Regions from separate parts of the Thermaerobacter subterraneus DSM 13965 genome, predicted to be linked through region 1. Evidence: riboswitches for the same ligand, from Rfam matches in the RefSeq annotation. Region 1 holds a riboswitch; the other holds the start of a gene.
The links. A riboswitch is a leader RNA that binds a small molecule or an ion and turns the genes downstream of it on or off. The one in region 1 is predicted to bind thiamine pyrophosphate.

Region 1 (5,228 bases):
CCACCCGGTCGGCCGCCGCCTTGGCCCGGAACTGCACCGCCCGGACCCCGGCCGCCAGCACCGGCTCCAGCAGAGGGGCCGGGTCGGCGGTGCCCACAAGGCCCAGGTCGTAGATGAAGTAGACCTTGAGCAGGCCGGTTGCGGGGCGGGCGGGATCCGCACCCCCGGCAGGGATGCCCGCGGGCAACGGGAGGCGGGCGCCGCCCCGGCCGGACCCGTCCTTACCGTTCCTTGAACCCTCCGTCATGGGATCACCTCCCGCCGTCTCCGCGCGGTTCACCGTTCCCGGGATCCGTGTGGCGGCCCCGGGAGAATGGAAAGCCCTTCGGCATCCCCTGTGCCCCCCGCCCCCAGCCGGTACAGCTCGTCCAGGAAGGCCGCCTGGAACGAGCCCGGCCCCGAGGTGCGCTCCGCCGCCCGCTGGGCGGCCAGGCCGTAGACGGCCATGGCCAGGGTGGCATCCTTGAGGGGTGCGACCGAGCCCGCCAGGAACACCGCCACCGCGGTGGTCGCCCCGCACCCGCCGCCGGTCACCGCCGCCAGCCAGGGGTGGCCGTTGGCCACCCGCCAGGCCTGGAGGCCGTCGGTGACCAGGTCCACCGGTCCGCTGGCCACCACCACGCAGCGGTAGCGCCGGGCCAGCGCCTGGGCCGCCTCCAGCACCTCCCCTTCCTCCACCGCGCCGCTGTCCACGCCCCGGGTGCGGCCGGTGCCCGCCCCGGCCAGGGCCAGGATCTCGCCGCCGTTGCCGCGCACGGCGGTAGCGCCGCCGGCCAGCAGGTCCAGGGCCAGCCGGGTGCGCAAGGGGGTGAAACCGGCCCCCACGGGGTCGACCACCACGGCGCGCCCGTGGCGGAGGGCCTCCGCCTGCGCCGCCTTGAAGACGGCTTCATCCCCTGCCCGCAGGCTGCCGATGTTCAGGACCAGGGCCTCCGCCGCCGCAGCAATGGCGGGGAACTCCTCCGGTTCCGGCGCCATCAAGGGGGATGCCCCCAGCGCCAGGGTGATGTTGGCCGTCCAGTTCATCACCACGTAGTTGGTCAGGTGGTGGACCAGCGGTCGCCGGTGGCGGATCCGGGCCAGGACCCGGGCGGCTTCCGCCGCCCAGCTCGCGGGCGCCGGGCCGGTGGAGGAGTTGGAGGCTTCCGGAGCCGGCGGCTGGGGAGCGCCCATGTTCGTCACGGGGATCCCTCCTCTGGAATGCCTGTGGAACGCCTGATCGTCCTGCCAGGCCAGGGCGAGACGCGCGTCCAGGGGCCGGGCGGAGCCGGCTCATGCCGGCCCGGCGCGGGTCCGGGCGAACCGCCGGGTTCATGGCGAACCGGGCAGCGCCCCGGTCATGCCGGCCCACGGCGGGCCAGGGTGGGCCACGAGCCCCGGGCGGGGCGGAACCTTGTCACGTCGCCCGGCTCCGGTCCGGGGCGAGCGACGGATCCGGGGCCCCGGTGGTACCGGTGCATGCCGGCCTGCCGCGGGTCGGGGGGTGCCACGACGCACGGCCCCGGTGGCGGCCCGGTCCGCGCGTTCCCCGCGGGGGCGATTGCCGCCCCTCTGAAGGCGCGGGGTCACCTGCGGGACGAGGGCGGGCTCTGGCTGGACCCCGGGCCCGGGCCGGGAACCGGCCCCCCGTCGCCCTCCGGGGCCGGGGCGGGGAGCCAGCGCAGCAGCAGGCCGCCCACCAGGGCGCCCAGCAGGCTGCTGACGGTAAAAGGCACCACGTAGAAGAACCAGGCCGCCTCGGCCTGGCCCAGCAGCCACCGGGCCACGGGGAAGGCGGCCAGGCCGCCCAAGAGGCCCGTGCCCACCACCTCCCCCGCCATGGCCGCGGCGGGGCGCCGGGCGGCCCGGTAGGCGAGCCCGGCCAGGGCGGCGCCGAAGAGGCTTCCCGGGAAGGCCAGCAGGGTGCCCAGCCCCAGCAGGTTGCGCAGCAGGCTGATGAGCAAGGCCACGGTCACGGCGCCCGCGGGGCCGAACCAGGCGGCGGCCAGCACGTTGACGGCATGCTGCACCGGCGTGGCGGTGGCCACTCCGACGGGGACCCGGATCATGCCCGCCAGGACGGTGCCCAGGGCGATCAGCATCGCGGCCCGGACCAGCCGCCGGGTGCGGTGGGGGGGCGCGCCGGGCTGAGGTGCCGTCATCCCTCTTCACCTCCGTCGAGCTGCCGGCCCTCAGGGCCCGCGGCCCCGGATGCGGCCTGGTCCACGGGCGCGCCGTTCGGCGCGCCGCCCTCCCCGGCCGCCGCTCCCAACGGGTCACCCAACGGGTCATCGGGCGCAGCCTCCCAGGGGTAAAAGGAGCAGGTCGGGCCGTGGCCGCGCCCGATGGCGGGGGCATGGCGGATGGCCCCGGTGATGTAGATCTTGGCGGCTCGCAGGGCGTCCAGCACCCCGTACCCCCTGGCCAGGTAGGCGGTGATGGCGGCGGAGAAGGTGCAGCCCGTCCCGTGGGTCGAGCGGGTGGCGATGCGGGGCGCCCGCAAGAGGTGCCAGTCGCGGCCGTCGTAGACCACGTCCACGGCGTCGGCCGAATCTTCCGCCACGTGGCCGCCCTTGACCACCACCCAGGTCGGCCCCAGCCCGTGGAGGACCTGGGCCGCCCGGCGGGCGTCGTCCAGCGTCCGGATGGGGACGCCGGCCAGTTCCTCCGCCTCGTGGCGGTTCGGCGTGATCACCGTCGCCAGGGGCAGGAGCAGCCGCCGCACCGCTTCCCGGGCCGGTTCGTCCAGGAGGGGGGCCCCGCTCTTGGCGATCATCACCGGGTCGACCACCAGGGGGAAGGGACCCAGCCGGTCCCGCCAGTGGCCGATGCGCTCCGCCACGGCCTCCACGATGGCGGTGGTGCCCAGCATGCCCGTCTTGGCGGCGTCGGTGCCGATGTCGTCCAGCACGGCATCGATCTGGGCGGCCACCATCCCGGGGGGCACCAGGTGGACGTCCCGCACTCCCTCGGTGTTCTGAGCCGTCAGGGCGGTGATGGCCGATGTACCGAAGACCCGGAGGGCGTTGAAGGTCTTGAGGTCCGCCTGGATTCCGGCGCCGCCGCCGCTGTCGGAACCGGCGATGGTCATGGCGCGGGGCGGCGGCACCTGGGGCGGGGTGCCCGGGTGGGGCGCATCCGGGCGCCCATCCGGGCGGGGAGCCCCCGGACGGGGCTCGCCGGGCCGGGGCTCGGCAGGGGTGGGCATGGCGGATCGCTCCCTTCCCACAGGTGGTACGGGCTGGCGGGGCTGCCGCGGCAGGGCAAGGTGCGGCCGGCAACGAAAAGGGCCGCGGGACGAACGCGGCCCAGGCGCCAGGAAGCGATCCAGAGGCTTCGTTGGAGCGGGACCGCACCGTTCCCTCCGGTGGCATTACCCACGTCAGGTTCGAGGGGTTCGAGCCGGGTGGCTCGTCTCAGCCGGCGTGGCGCCAGCACCCCCACGGTGCTACCATCTCCAGTATCCGGTCCGCACGAGAACAGGTCAACGGGTGGGCGAAACGGGGGAACCAGCTTGCGCGAGCGATTGAAGCCCGTGGTCCGGGCGATGGCCCTGGGACTGTTTGTAGTGATCGCCGCCCTGTGGCAGCGCCGCACGGGCGGGTCGGTGGCCGGGCTGCTGGGGTTCACCGCGGCGCTGGCCGGCGCCGTCCTGCTGGGCGCCCTGGGGTTTGCGCGGCTCATGGGCGTGCTGGAAAGCGGCCGGCGCGGTGATGCCGCCCGCGGTGGGGCCGCCCGCGGCGACACCGGCAGCGGTGGCCGCGGCGGGGCCGGCGGCACGACCGGAGCGGCCGGCCGCCTTGTGGCCGCCACCAGCAGGGGTCCGGCGGGTCGACCGCGCCGGCCCGGGGCCCGTGCCGGGGAAACCGCCGGAGCGGGCCCCGCCCAGGGGCGAGGCCGGCCGTGACCGCGGTCCTGGTGGCCCTGGCCGCCGGCATGGCCGCGGGGCTGAGCGGCCTGGGTGGCCTGCTGCCGGCAGCCTGGTGGGATGCGGCATCCCGGTGGACGCTGCGGGCGCTGCTCTTTCTCATGGGCCTGCGGCTGGGCCTGGATCCCCAGGTAGGGTCCGGTTTGGCCCGGCTGGGCGCACGGGCTGCCGCCTTTGCCGTGGCCACGGCGGGCGGGGCGCTGCTGGCGGGACTGCTGGGCTCGGCCCTGGGGGCCGCATGGCGTGCTCGTACGGCCTTTCGGCAGGGCGCCCCCAGCGCCAGGCGCCGGCGCGCCCCCGGCACCTGGTGCCGGCGTATCCGCATGGCCTGGTGGCAGGGTACCCCCATCACCCGGCGGCTTGGATCCAGGGCCGCGGGCGGGGCCGGCGAGGTGACGGGACGAACCCGCCAGGGCCCGATCACGCTCTCGGGCGGGACGGCAGGACCCCACCTTCTCCCTTCGGATCCCGTCCCCCGGGGAAGCCTCGGCCCGGAGACCCCGAGGATCCGGCCGGACCCGGCCCGCCACGATCCCGCCGCGGGGGACCCGGCCACGGCCGCCGGGGGCCCTGGCCGGTCCGGCGAAGCCCTGCGCCTCAGCGCCGCAGCCGTCCTGGCGGTGGCCGGCGGCTGGCTGGCGGGGGCCGTGTTCGTCCACTGGCTGGGCGGCCTGCCGGGAGGCAGCGTGGGGGCGGCGGTGGCCGGAGAAGCGGCGGCCATGGCCGGCGGGCTGGAGGCGCCGGAGGCGCCGGTGGAGGCGCCGGTGGCGCCGGTGGAGGCGCCGGTGGAGGCGCCGGCGAGCGGCGGGACGGGAGGGGTGGCCGGCGGGCCGGAAGGATCGGCCCCCCTGGTGGCCGCTGCCGGGCGGCTGGCCGCCGCCGGCTCCGGGTACGCCTTGCTCCTCCTCATGGCCCTTTACGGGTACGAGTTCGGCCGGCAGTGGCCGGCCACCCGGGAGAGCCTCCGGGCCGTCCGGGGCAAGGCCCTCCTGTTGCCCTTGCTGGGTGCGGCGGGGAGCCTGGCCGGGGGCTGGCTGGCGGGGCGGCTGACCGGCGAGCCGCCTGCCCTGGCCCTGGCGGTGGCGGCCGCCTTCGGCTGGTACAGCATGGCCGGGGTGCTGGTGGCCCAGCTCTGGGGACCGGCCGCCGGTGCCCTGGCCTTCCTGGCCAACGTGATGCGGGAGCTTTTGACGGTGGTGGCGGTGCCCTTCCTGGCGCGCCTGGCGGGCCGGCGGTCCTGGCTGGCCGTCCTGCCGGGAGGCGCCACCACCATGGACACCACCCTGCCCGTCATCGCCGCGGCGGCGCGGGATGCGGGCAC
Region 2 (5,228 bases), 740 kb from region 1:
TATACCGATAGAGGGCCCGCAGGCGCCCGGCGGGACCCCGCTCCAGCAGGCCCCGTACCCGGAAGGCCTGGCGCACCCGGCCGAGCTCTTCCTGAAACAGCGGCACGAAGCGCAGGGCCGCCAGGAGGCCGTAAGCCCAGCGGGGGCTCAACCGCCACTGCTGGACCAGGCCCAGCACCAGGTCGCTGAGGCCGGTGGTACGGGCGTAGAGCACGCCCAGGGCACCCAGGGTGAGCAGGCGCAGGCCCACCACCAGCCCGTGTTCCAGCCCCTCGGCCGTGAACCGGTACCAGAGCACCTGCCCCACCACGTGCTCGCCTCGACCGAAGGCGCCCAGGGTCCAGATGCGGGTGGCGGCCACCAGGACGAAGGGCGCCATGGACACCAGCCAGCGCCGGAGTCCCAGCCCGCCCAGGATCCAGCCCAGCAGCAAGGGCACCGCCAGCAGCAGGGCCAGCGCCGCCGGCTCGCCCGTCGCCAGCACCAGGGCGGCAGCAGCCAGGTGGGCCGCCAGCTTCCACGCCGGATGAACCCGGGCCAGCCAGGACCGCCCACCCGCCCCGGGCAGCCCGCCCGGGGTCCCTGCGCCGGCCTCCCCCGGCCCGGGTTCCGGCGACCCCGCCGGCCCGGGTTCCGGTGACCGCGCCGGTGGCATCCGCCGGCCCCGGTGGGGCGGATCCGGCCGATCCGCCCGGGACGGGCCGGAGCCCGCCACGCGCGGCCCGTAACAGGCCGGAACCCGCCCCGGGGGCGCCACCGCGCCGCCGGGAACCGTCCCCGGGCCCGCCAGGCCCCTCAGCCCGGCGGCGGCGGCCGCCGCAGGATCGCCCGCCAGGCCTGCCGGCGGGCCGTCATAGACGAGCCGGCCCTGGCCGAAGACCAGCACCCGGGTCGCCACGGCCAGCGCCAGCTCCAGGTCGTGGGTGGCCATGACCAGGGTGGTTCCCTGCCGGTACAGTTCCACGAGTTCCCCTACGAGGGCGGCCGCCGTGCGGGCGTCCTGGCCGAAGGTGGGTTCGTCCAGGAAAAGCAGCGGCCGCGGCACCACCAGCATGCTGGCCACGCTGAGGCGCCGCTTCTGGCCCTGGGAGAGGGTGTAGGGATGAACGGCCTCCAGCCCCTCCAGCCCGAAGCGCTGGACCAGGGCCTTCACCCGGGCTGCCAGCTCCGCCTCCGGCACGCCTGCGAGCCGCCCGGCCAGGGCGATCTCGTCGTGCACGGTGTCCGTGACGAACTGGTGCTCGGGGTTCTGGAACACGAAGCCGATCCGGGACGTCTCGCCGCGCCGCCCGTTGAGGGCCGGCCCGTGGACGACCCGGCCGGCGGCGGGCGGGTGCAGGCCCGCGGCCACCTGCAGGAAGGTCGACTTGCCGCTGCCGTTGGCGCCCAGTACGGCCACCCACTCCCCCGGCCGGAGGGTCAGGCTGACCCCCGACCAGACGGTGCGCGAGCCGTGGGCTGCAGTGACGCCCTCCATCCGCACCAGGGGCAGGGCGGTGCGGTCCGGGCACGCGGCGGGCCCCTTCCCCGCCCCGGGGAAGCCGGCCGCCGCCCCCGCGGAGCCTTGGCCAGAGCCTGGGGAGGCTGCGCCGTCCAGACCGGAAGGCACCGCCGCCTGCGGTGCGGCGGTGGGGGCGTCCAGGGACTGCTCGCCCGCGCCGGTCCGCTGCGTTCCCGCCGGCGCCGGGCTCGACGCCCGGCCGGAGGCGGCACCGGGCAGGGCGGCGGGCGGCTCGGCAGGCGGGGCGGACCGGCGGAACGCCTCCACCAGGGGTGCCCAGAAGGGGCCCCAGGAGCGGGGCCGCCAGATGCCGAAGGCGTCCAGGGCGGCCCGCTGCTCGGCCAGGACCCGGTCCGGAGGGCCGTCGGCCAGGAGGGTGCCCGAGGGGCCGAGCAGTACCACGCGGTCGACCCAGTCCACCACCCCGTCCAGGTTGTGCTCGACCACCAGGACGGTGACCTGCCGCCCCAGGCCGTAGAGGTTTTCCAGCACCAGGGCCCGCCCTGCCGGATCCAGCTGGGCCGTGGGCTCATCCAGGATGAGCATGTCCGGCTCCACCGCCAGCACCGCCGCCAGGGCCAGGCGCTGCTTCTGCCCGCCCGAGAGGGCGTGGATCGGATGCCCGAAGGGAACGTCGAGGCCCGTGGCCGCCAGCGCCCGGGCCACCCGGGCCGGCATGGCCGCCGGTGGCACGCACCGGTTCTCGAGGCCGAACGCCACCTCTTCGTCCACGGTGAACAGGCAGAACTGGGCCTCGGGGTCCTGGAAGAGCACGCCGGCCTGCCGCGCCGGTTCCAGGACCCCCTTCACCTCGGCCTCCACCACGGTCGGGATCAATCCGGCCAGGGCCAGCGCCAGGGTGCTCTTGCCGGAGCCGCTGGGGCCCAGCAGCAGCACCCGTTGCCCGGCGGGTATGGACAGGCTCACGCCCCGCACGGCCGGGTCGCGCCGGTCCGGGTAGCGGATGGTCAGATCGCGGCAGGCTGCCGCCGCCCGCGACGGCGCCGGCAGCCCCTGGCCCGGGGACACCGGGTTCGGGGTCGAGCCGCCGGCCGCCCCAGGGGTGGCCGCCGGGGGGTTGGCCGCCGGGCCCGCCGGGGCGCCCGGCCGCACCGCATGCCGCCCCATCTCAGCCCGCCAGCCCTGCGCCCCGGTCCCGCCGGTTCCTCACCACGGCAAAGCCGTTGAGGGCCCCGGTGCGGGCCAGGCCGTCGACCAGCACCTTGGTGAAGACACCGGCCACCACGGCGCCGCTGAGCAGCCGCACGGCCACGGCGCCCGCCAGCACGCCGGGCTGCATGCCGGTGAAGTACCCCGTGACGGCGTCCAGCGGGATGCTGGCGACGGCGGCCAGGGCGCCGGACAGCGCCAGCACCGGCAGGTCGAACCGCCGGTAGCGGAGCAGGGCGAAGGCCGCCTCGGCCCCCAGCCCCTGCAGCCCACCGTACAGCAGCACCCAGAGCACGTCCGGGCTGCCCAGGACCAGCTCGCCCGCGGCCGCCGCCAGCTCCGCCACGAAGGCCACCCCTGGCTTCTGGATGATGTAGGCGGCCAGGGTGCTGGCGACGAACCAGATACCGTAGGTGGTTTCGGCCAGGACGGGATGGACGGCCTGGGCCACCGACCACAGGGTCCAGGCGTTGATGAACACCACGGAACAGGCGGCCGCGATGAACGTGAGGATCACGATCTCGCGGAACTGCAGGTGACGGGACGAACCGGCCATGGCGAGCCCCCCTTGCGGTTCCGGGACGGAACCGGGGGCTCGCGGGGCCGGCGAGGCGCACCCCCCGGCCGGGACGGCAGGGAGAACCTGCCCGTTCCGGTCCGGCGGGAGGCAGAGGAAAGAAAACCCACCCCCGGCTGGAGGTGGGTCGCGTGAAGCCGCCCCAGGCGGTCATGCGGTACCTTCCTCACGCCGGTATGACCCGGATCGAGTCCGAAGGGTAGCGCGGTGCCGCGTCCCGGCTCCCGGCGCTTCTCAGCCCGTGAGGGCACCCCCGGTACCGACTTCCCGATGATCTTGTTCACCCTGATCATGGGCCCGGGCACGGCGGGCGTCAACGGCGGCCAGGCTCCGGGCCGGGCCGGGAAGTGGGGGCGGGCGGTCTAAGCGCGGCCCCGGCCCTCCGGGCCCGTGTGCCTTGGCCCGTGTCCTCGCGGCCGTGGCCCTCCCGGGCGGTGCCGGCGGTGCGTGCCACCCGCCGCCGGGGACGCCGCCCGGGCCCTGCCCCGGCCACCGGGCTCTCGCGGCCCGGCCGCCGCCGGCCGCCCGCGCCCTCAGACGGCCGTGATCCCCCCGTCGATGGCCAGGACCTGGCCCGTGATGTAGGACCCGGCCTCGGACGCGAACAGAAGCACCGCGCCCTGCAGGTCCCGCTCGCCGCCCAGCCGCCGCAAGGGAACGGACTGCTCGATCAGGGGCCGGTACTGGGCCAGGATGCCCCGGGTCATCTTGGTCGGGAAGAACCCGGGCGCGATGCAGTTCACCGTGATGCCGTATTCCGCCAGCTTGGCCGCCAGGTCGCGGGTGAAGTTGATCACCCCGGCCTTGGAGGTGTTGTAGGGCAGGGTCTGCATCACCCGCGGGTCGCTGCCCCGCAGGCCTGCCACCGAGGCGACGTTGATGATCCGGCCTCCCCGCCCCCGGTCCACCATCACCCGGGCCGCCTCGCGGCTCATGTAGAAGGTGCCGTGCAGGTTCGTCCGGATCACCTTGTCCCAGGCTTCCAGGGGGATCTCGAACAGGGGGGCGCCCCAGGTGGCCCCCGCGTTGTTGACCAGGATGTCCAGGCCGCCCAGGGCTTCGACCACCTGGTTGACGGTGGCCACCACCTGGTCGTAGTCGGTCACGTCGCAGCGCAGGGCCAGGCACCGGATCCCCTGGGAGCGCAGCTGTTCCTCCGCTTCGCGCAGGCCCTCCTCCTTGCGGGCCGTGATCGCCACGGCCGCCCCGGCCTCCCCCAGACCCTGGGCGATCTGAAGGCCCAGACCGCGGCTGCCTCCGGTGACCAGGGCCACTTTCCCGTCCAGCCGGAAACGATCGAGAACGCCCACGTGACGGCCGCCTCCTTCCACCCGGCCGGGCGGCCGGAGACGGGCCGCCACCCGGCCGGCGCCGGGCATGCAGGTATTTCCTTCTCGGCAGCGAAGCCAACTCCTACCGCCAGGCGGCCCGCCCGCCGGAAGGCGGCGGTTCGGGCGGGTCCTGCTGCGCGAAGCGCCACCGGGGTGATGCTCGTGTACGATTTCCGGCCGACCCCCGAGCAGGAAGTCGTCCTGGAACGCACCCGCGCCATCATGGACGAGCACGTCTACGCGGCCGAGGCCGAGTTCTTCCGGACCGGCACGCTGCCCGAAGAGCGCATGAAGGCCATCCAGCAGGCGGTGAAGGAAGCGGGGCTCTGGGCCCCCCACATGCCCAGGGAGGCCGGCGGCCTGGGCATGGGCATGGTGACCCTGGCGCTGATGAACGAGATCCTGGGGCGGAGCCCCCTGGCGCCGCGGGCCTTCGGAACCAGCGCCCCGGACACCGGCAACCAGGAGATCCTCTGGATGTTCGGCACGCCCGAGCAGAAGGAACGGTTCCTCCGGCCCAACCTGGCCGGCGAGATCTACAGCTGTTTCGCCATGACCGAGCCCGAGGTGTCGGGTTCCGATCCCACCACCATCCGGACCCGGGCGGTGCGCGACGGCGACCACTGGGTGATCAACGGCCACAAGTGGT

Region 2: another riboswitch for thiamine pyrophosphate. It lies ahead of THESUDRAFT_RS05825 (ECF transporter S component); the one in region 1 lies ahead of thiD (bifunctional hydroxymethylpyrimidine kinase/phosphomethylpyrimidine kinase).

What each region holds. Positions count from the first base shown of each region.
Region 1 covers NZ_JH976535.1:660,403-665,630, forward strand. The annotation lists gene thiE (thiamine phosphate synthase) at 1-247, opposite strand, end outside; gene thiM (hydroxyethylthiazole kinase) at 277-1,173, opposite strand; gene thiW (energy coupling factor transporter S component ThiW) at 1,566-2,141, opposite strand; gene thiD (bifunctional hydroxymethylpyrimidine kinase/phosphomethylpyrimidine kinase) at 2,138-3,187, opposite strand; TPP riboswitch at 3,322-3,431, opposite strand; gene THESUDRAFT_RS02875 (hypothetical protein) at 3,494-3,886, shown strand; gene THESUDRAFT_RS14130 (LysO family transporter) at 3,883-5,228, shown strand, end outside.
Region 2 covers NZ_JH976535.1:1,400,729-1,405,956, reverse strand. The annotation lists gene THESUDRAFT_RS14370 (ATP-binding cassette domain-containing protein) at 1-2,629, opposite strand, end outside; gene THESUDRAFT_RS05825 (ECF transporter S component) at 2,631-3,227, opposite strand; TPP riboswitch at 3,394-3,513, opposite strand; gene THESUDRAFT_RS05820 (SDR family oxidoreductase) at 3,782-4,558, opposite strand; gene THESUDRAFT_RS05815 (acyl-CoA dehydrogenase family protein) at 4,736-5,228, shown strand, end outside.